DNA from 2 places in the Paenarthrobacter sp. FR1 genome. Region 1 is predicted to be linked to the other one. Evidence: riboswitches for the same ligand, from Rfam matches in the RefSeq annotation. Region 1 holds a riboswitch; the other holds the start of a gene.
What was found. Region 1 has a riboswitch for S-adenosylmethionine ahead of metX (homoserine O-acetyltransferase MetX). Riboswitches for the same ligand answer to the same signal wherever they lie in the genome.

Region 1 (3,747 bases):
GACCACATCGTGGCCAGCCCCAGCCTCTACGGCGGAACGTACAACCTGCTGGCGCACACCCTCAAGAAGTTCGGGATCGCCGTCACCTTCGTGGAGGACCCGGACAACCTGGACCAGTGGCGTGACGCCGTCCAGCCCAACACCAAGCTGTTCTTCGGCGAGGTCGTCTCCAACCCGCGCCAGGACGTGCTGGACATTGAGGGCATCGCCCGCGTCGCACACGAGTCCGGAGTTCCCCTCATTGTCGACAACACACTGTCCACTCCGTATCTGATTCGTCCCATCGAGTGGGGTGCCGACATTGTGGTCCACTCCGCCACCAAGTACCTCGGCGGCCACGGTTCGGCGATCGCGGGCGTGATTGTGGATTCCGGCAACTTCGATTTCGGCAAGGACCCGGAGCGGTTCCCCGGCTTCAACACCCCGGACCCCAGCTACAACGGGCTCGTTTACGCCCGCGACCTGGGCAAGGACGGCGCGCTCGGTGCCAACCTTTCCTACATCCTGAAGGCCCGCGTCCAGTTGCTCCGGGACCTTGGCTCGGCGGTGTCTCCGTTCAATGCCTTCCTCATCGCCCAGGGCCTGGAGACCTTGAGCCTGCGCGTGGAACGTCACGTTGCCAACGCCACCAAGGTGGCGGAGTGGCTTGAAGCCCACCACGACGTCGAATCGGTCGCCTATGCGGGCCTGCCGTCGAGCCCCTGGTACGACCGTGGCCGGAAGTATGGTCCCAACGGCACCGGCGCCATCGTTGCGTTCAACATCAAGGGCGGAGTGGAGGCCGGCAAGCGCTTCGTTGACGGACTGGAGTTGCACTCCCATGTTGCCAACATCGGCGATGTCCGCTCCCTGGTCATCCACCCGGCGTCCACTACGCACAGCCAGCTCACGGTCGAGCAGCAGATCGCCGCAGGGGTGAATCCTGGCCTGGTGCGTTTGTCCGTGGGCATCGAGCACGTCGATGACATCATCGCTGACCTCGAAGCAGGGTTCCGGGCGGCCAAGGGCGCCTGACACCACGTTTCGGGCCTGGCCTGACAGCTTCCGTGGGCTGCCGTCCGCGCCGACGAATATTCGCCGGGCGGCAGTCCAAGGTGCATGTTGGTGAACGAAGTAGCCCCAAATCGTCACACTGTTGTCATATTCTTCGCCAGAACCGCCCTGTTTTTCCTAGACTCTTCGTATTAGGTCATGAGTGCCAGCACACAGCCCCGGCTTGCTGGCCGGCAACCCTCCTCCGCGGCGGGGTGCCCCGGGTGAAGACCTGGCCTGTTCGCACGCAAGGCGACAGGCAAGCGCGAGGATAGGTGTCAAAGGAATGACCATTACTGCCACAGCCATTTCCACTTCGGAAGAACACGACGGAACGGTCAAGTACGCCGGCATAGGGCCGCTGGAACTTGAAGCAGGGGGCTTCCTGCCGAATGTCGTGCTGGGTTATGAAACGTGGGGCCGACTGAACGCGGATGCTTCCAATGCAGTGCTGATCCAGCATGCGCTGACCGGCAGCACGCATGTTGCCCGTGGAGCCACAGACGAAGAAGGCTGGTGGGAGCAGCTCGTTGGACCGGGTGCCACTATCGACACAGACCGGTTCTTCGTAGTCTCCATCAACATCGTGGGCGGCTGCTACGGAAGCACCGGCCCGTCCTCCGAGGCGCCGGACGGCAAGCCCTGGGGTTCCCGGTTCCCGCTGATCACCCTGCGCGACAGCACTGAGGCTGAAGCGCGGCTCGCCGATGCCTTGGGCATCGACGCCTGGCACGCTGTGCTGGGCGGTTCCATGGGCGGAGCCAGGGCCCTTGAGTGGGCTGTGACGTTCCCCGAACGGGTGAAGCGCTGCGCCGTCATTTCCGTGGGCGCCTACAGCACTGCCGAGCAGATTGCTTTCGCCCAGGCCCAGACCCTGGCCATCCGGCAGGATCCGCACTTCAACAACGGTGATTACTACGGTGGCACTGCCCCCGAGCACGGGCTGGCTTTGGCCCGACGGATCGCCCATATCACCTACCGCTCGGCGCTGGAATTGGACTTCCGTTTCGGCAGGGAAGCCCAGCACCAGGAGACACCGCTCGCCGCTGCCGTTCTGGGGGAGCGCGGCCGATACCAAGTGGAAAGCTACCTGGACCACCAGGGAACCAAGCTGGTGCGACGCTTCGACGCCAACAGCTACATCGCCATCACCGAGGCCCTGATGTCGCACGACGTCACCCGTGGCCGTGGCTCGCTCCATGAGTCACTGTCCCGGGCCACAGCGGAATTCTTCGTGGCGGCCGTGGACAGCGACAGGCTCTACTTCCCGGCCCAGTCGCGGGAGCTGGCTGCTGCGCTGCCGGGGGACGTCCCGGTCCACGTCATTGAGGCCCCGATTGGACACGACGGCTTCCTCACGGAAATCGGGCAGCTCTCGGCACAGCTTCGACAGGCTTTTTTCGCCTAGGCCTCAGCCGTTCATGATCTCGCCGCGCTGCTTCATGTAATCCTCCATGGCGATCTCGCCGTTGCTGAATTTGGCATCAAGCTCGGCCAGTCGCTTTGCCCGATACCCTTGCGGCTCGTTGCTGGGGAACGGCGCGGGGGAGGAGGGGGCCGACGGCGGTCCGGCCTGGGGCGTCACATCCGCAGGTCGGATGACGGTTGGCTCGGATGGGTACCCGGGGTGGTTTTGCCCAGGATAGTTCGGATCAGGGTAGCCCTGGGGCGGGTAGGCCGGGCCAGGCAAATTCTGCTGCGGGTATCCATGGCCGCGGAAGTTCCCATCCTGGAGCCGACGCGCCTTGGACCGGTTGTACATGCGGATCCCCAAGGGAATCAGCCACGAGCAGACGATGATCCAGAAGATCAGATTGTTCACAGTGCAGGCCTCCTAGGTCTTCTCCCAGCTTAGCCCTGCATCTGGAATCAACCCCGGCACCTGAAATCAACCCTGGCACCTGAAATCAACCCCGGCATCTGAAATCAACCCTGCGCCGTCACACCAGCTTGGTATCCATGTCCAGGAATCGTCCGTAGCGGTCCCCCTCGGCCTCCACGGCAAGCTGCTCTTCCGGCGTTGCCGGACGGTTCATGCGGACATCGAGTTCGCACACGCCACCGGAGAATCCATGGCGCCACCAACCAGCCAGCCTGCCGTCCAGCAGGACCACGTGCATGGGTCCGTTGTCCTCTGGGAAGTAGGGCGCTGTTCCGCCAAGGTAGTGCCGGGACTGGGAATAGCCCATGACGTATTCGTCATAGCACTGGATGAGGTCCACCCGGGGGAGCTCTGAACCTTCGGCCGGCTCAGCTGCCTTGCCCAGTTCCTCCAGTTCCTCCAGCTCCCCAGCAGCCAGTTGGAAGTCCAGGCCATCAAGATGTGCGGACTCCAAAGCTCCGGGTGACAGTTCACCGGCCACGTGGATGCCGAGTTTCACATCCTTCATGGTGAGGCCGGACCACGCTGCGCAGTCCTTGACCGTGGCGGGACCGCGGCTGCTGAAATAGCGGAGCGCCAACTGACCCAGCGCGTGTTCGCGGTCCCCGCCGGTGAGGGGCCCCGCAGTGTAATGGGGAACGCGCTCCTCGAACAATGCATACGTTTGTTTCAAAGCCCCACCGGCCGAACGGACGGGGGAGCCACTCACAATGATCCGGCTGATTTCCGCGTGCATAAGGTGGTAGATGAAGCCAAGTCCCTTGCTGGGAAAACCGGCCTGGCCCAAAACCTCGGCCAGTTCCTCGCGCGTTTTATGGGCGCCGCCGGCCACG
Region 2 (3,747 bases), on a different contig from region 1:
GCCACCAGCAAGGCGGCCACACCCGTCATGCCGAAAATGAAGGGAAGGATGGGCACAATGGCGCCCGAGGCAAAGAAGCAGAAGCTGGACAGCGCAGCGCCCCACGCCGAGCCCACGGATTCGTGCTCATCGGCAGGCGGCTTCTCGGGCTGCAGGGAGAGGCTCGGGTCGCAGTCGCAGCTGAACAAGCCCATGCGCTCCGCGGCTCGGTGTTCGGCGGCTTCCCGGGTCATGCCGCGGGCCAGGTACACCAGGACCAGTTCGTTGTGTTCGATGTCCAGGGACGGCGCAGCCGTAAGAGTGGCCTGCGTGGGCAACGTGGCGTTCAGCAATTCCCTCTGCGAGCGGACGGAAACGTACTCGCCGGCGCCCATGGACAATGCACCCGCCAGGAGTCCTGCCACGCCACTCATGAGGACTACGGGGCTGGGTACGCCGGTTGCGGCCATGCCCATGACCAGCGACAGGTTGCTCACCAGGCCGTCGTTGGCACCGAAGACAGCTGCCCGGAAGGTGCCGGACAATCTGTTGCGTCCACGCGTGGCCAGGCCCCGGACTACTTCCTCATGGATTTGCTCATCGGCCACCATGGCCGGGGTTGCGGCAGGCTCGGTGCCGTAAGGGGAGCGGCCTTCGGCGCGCTGGGCCAACGCGAGGACAAAGACGGAGCCGAAGTTCCGGGCCAGGAACCCCAGGAATTGGCTGCGCGCAGAAGCTGCCTTGGGCATCCCGGCGTGTTCCCCCAGGAGCTTGAGCCAGTGGGCCTCGTGCCTGCCTTCGGCCTCGGCCAAGGCAAGCAGGATCTGGCGTTCTTCGCCGTCACGTCGCTGGGCGAGTTCGCGGTACACGGCGGCCTCGGCGCGCTCATCGGCAAGGTACTGCCGCCAGCGCCTGATGTCCGATGCCGTTGGTGAAGCTGCGGTGTTTTCGGGGGCTGCCGATTCAGGGGTGGGGTCCGGAGCGGGGCTCGACGAGTTATGGGATTCCTGGTGCATCTGCACTTTGTCTCCTGTGCTGGGTGGGGTAGTTACGGCCCCATTGCACGCCCCACACTACCGCTTATTGACGGGGATTTTCGGCTGGTATTCCTTAGCTGGAATGTTCGGTGCACCGTAATTTCAACCCCTCCTTGACCCTCGCGTGGGCCGGTGCTCAGATGGAAGGACAGGGGCGGGGACCCTCCCCGCAATCGGTTATCGGGCTTTCACCGGCCCACGAGACGGAGGTTGCACCATGGACACCACCGAATCACACGCCAAGCACCCGGAACGGACAACCATCGAGTCAGACCCGGCCTACGACTACGCCGAAGACCAGGAAGTAGATGAAGCCTGGGTGGAGGAAGTGGACGCCCCCGAAGACGACGAACGTGTGGTCCCGCTCGATGAAACCGAGGAATTCCGTGAGGAGGACGAGGAAATCTAGGCCTGACCGTCCTGGCGGAAGATGAAGTGCCGTTGCTGGCCTTCGCGTTTACCGACCGCGGCCACGGTCACCGTCAGCGTCCCTGACGCCTCACACCATTGTGTTGGTCGTACTGCCTGGGCAAGCGCCCGGGCGATGAGTCGTGCCTCCGGATGCCGGAACCGTGCCGTGCCCAGCTTGGACAGGATCGTCACCGTGCCGAGGTAAAGGTCGACGGCGGGAATCACCGTAACGGAGCGGGCGGCAGTTTGGGGTTGGGTGCCTTGGGCTTGGGCTTGGGCGTTGTGGGTTTGGGCGCTGTGGGTTTGGGCGGGATCGCCTTGGTACGGCAAGGGACTGCTCCTTGGGAGAGTGCTCTTGCCCGCTCGGTTGTCTCTGGTCCGGGGCGGGCCGCTTCCTCATCCGAACCACCCGTGAACATGGGGTTGGTGTGTGGCCAGTCGGAGCTTGGCACCACATCTCTTGAAGCTGGCACCACCCTACCCGACATTGCCTTACCCGACACATCCTTGTCGGATACATCGTTTCGTTGCCGGAAACAGCGCAACGGCGGCGCTGCCCCGGAAAGGGGGAGCGCCGCCGTCGACCATTGCTCGGTTCTTGATACCCGACTAGGAGGCGGGTGTGGTGAGCTCTTCCTCAGCCACGCGGGTGCCGGCCACGCGGTCGGTCCAAGCCTTCATGACTGCCGGATCGGTGGGCTTGCTCGCCAGCGAGACCACAATGTACACCAACGCCGAAGCGATCAAACCGAAGTAGATGGGCTCGTTGGCGTAGATGCCGTCGAGGGGAACCTCGGCATTGATCTCGAGGATGATCATGGTGCCGAGGGTTATCACTGAACCGGCCGCCATGGACCATGCTGCGGCGATGCCTGTTCCGCGCTTCCACACCAGGCCGCCGATGATGGCTACCAGCAGGCCACCCACCAGGATGTCGTAGGCGATGGTCAACGCGGCCACAACGTCCTTGGTGGAGATGGCGATGATGATGGCCACGATCCCCAGTCCCAGGACCCAGTAGCGGTTGGCCTTGACGTCGTGCTCCGGGTTGTCGGAATCGGACGTGTCCACCTTCTTGCCGAACCAGCTGGCAACGAAGGGCATGACGTCTGCACGGGCCACCGTGGCGGCAGCAATGAGCGCGCCGGAAGCCGTGGACATCATGGCGGCGACCGCAGCTGCGAGCACCAGGCCGCCGATGCCGATGGGCAGGAGGCGGGTAGCAACCTCTGCGTACACGTCGTCCTTCGCAGCGATCTCGACACCGGAGAGGGCAACGCTGGCGGCCATGCCGATCAGCGCACCGGCGAAACCGTAGAGGATGCAGTAGACGCCTGCAGTAGCGCCACCCCAACGGGCAACGGTGGGGGTCTTGGCGGTGAAGACACGCTGCCAAATGTCCTGGCCGATCAGGAGGCCAAGCGTGTACACCACGAAGTAGGTGATGATCGTCTGGAGGCCGATGCCGCCAATGTCAAAGAAGCTTTCGTCGACGCGGGCGCGGATACCGTCCAGGCCACCGGCAGCGTTCAGGGCGAACGGGAGCATCAGGAAGAAGATACCAACGGTCTTGATGACGAACTGGACCTGGTCGGCCAGGGTGATGGACCACATGCCGCCAATGGTGGAGTAGACCAGGACGATCGCGCCGCCGATCGCGATGGCGAGCCAGCGCTCCCAGCCGAAGAGGACCACGAAGATGGTGGCGTAGGCGCCCGTGGAGGTGGCGCACAGCATCAGCGTGTAGGCCAGCATGACGATGCCCGAGGTCTGCGTTGCCGTGCTGCCATAGCGAAGGGTCAGCATCTGCGAGACGGTGTAGATCTTAAGTTTCTGAATGGTCCCGGCAAACAGGAGGCTAAGGAGCAGCACACCGGATCCGATGGCCACAACCAGCCACATGCCTGAAATGCCGAACTTATAACCGAGGCCTACGCCGCCCACGGTGGATGCTCCACCGAGGACCACTGCAGCCATGGTTCCGGTGTAGAGGAACGGTCCCAGGCGGCGGCCGGCCACCAGGAAGTCGCTGTTGTTCTTGGTGCGGGACTTGCCCCACCAGCCGAATGCCAGCATGGCGAGCAGGTACACCACCACGATTGCGATGTTAATAGCCGAAGATTCCATGAACGGTCCTTGGAGCTGATGCACGGAGGTTGGGGGTTTCGACGATACTCCTGCGAAGCGTCGAAGTCTCTGTGCTGATGATTGGAGATTGGGGATGTGTTGTGTGCCTCACAGACAACACTTGTTGCCTATGAGGATATGTTGTGATCGGAGTAACAGTCAAGGCGCTTTGGTCATGGTTCGGCGGATTCTG

Region 2: it holds a riboswitch for S-adenosylmethionine, as region 1 does, so the genes downstream of both, ACR30Z_RS05125 (hypothetical protein) here and metX (homoserine O-acetyltransferase MetX) in region 1, are expected to answer to the same signal.

Annotation. Positions count from the first base shown of each region.
Region 1 covers NZ_JBPFSF010000012.1:85,404-89,150, forward strand. The annotation lists gene ACR30Z_RS19725 (bifunctional o-acetylhomoserine/o-acetylserine sulfhydrylase) at 1-1,014, shown strand, start outside; SAM riboswitch class IV at 1,188-1,304, shown strand; gene metX (homoserine O-acetyltransferase MetX) at 1,319-2,440, shown strand; gene ACR30Z_RS19735 (hypothetical protein) at 2,444-2,854, opposite strand; gene ACR30Z_RS19740 (winged helix DNA-binding domain-containing protein) at 2,973-3,747, opposite strand, start outside.
Region 2 covers NZ_JBPFSF010000002.1:91,635-95,381, forward strand. The annotation lists gene ACR30Z_RS05115 (VIT1/CCC1 transporter family protein) at 1-995, opposite strand, end outside; gene ACR30Z_RS05120 (hypothetical protein) at 1,234-1,425, shown strand; gene ACR30Z_RS05125 (hypothetical protein) at 1,422-1,757, opposite strand; SAM riboswitch class IV at 1,774-1,893, opposite strand; gene ACR30Z_RS05130 (sodium:solute symporter) at 2,037-3,554, opposite strand.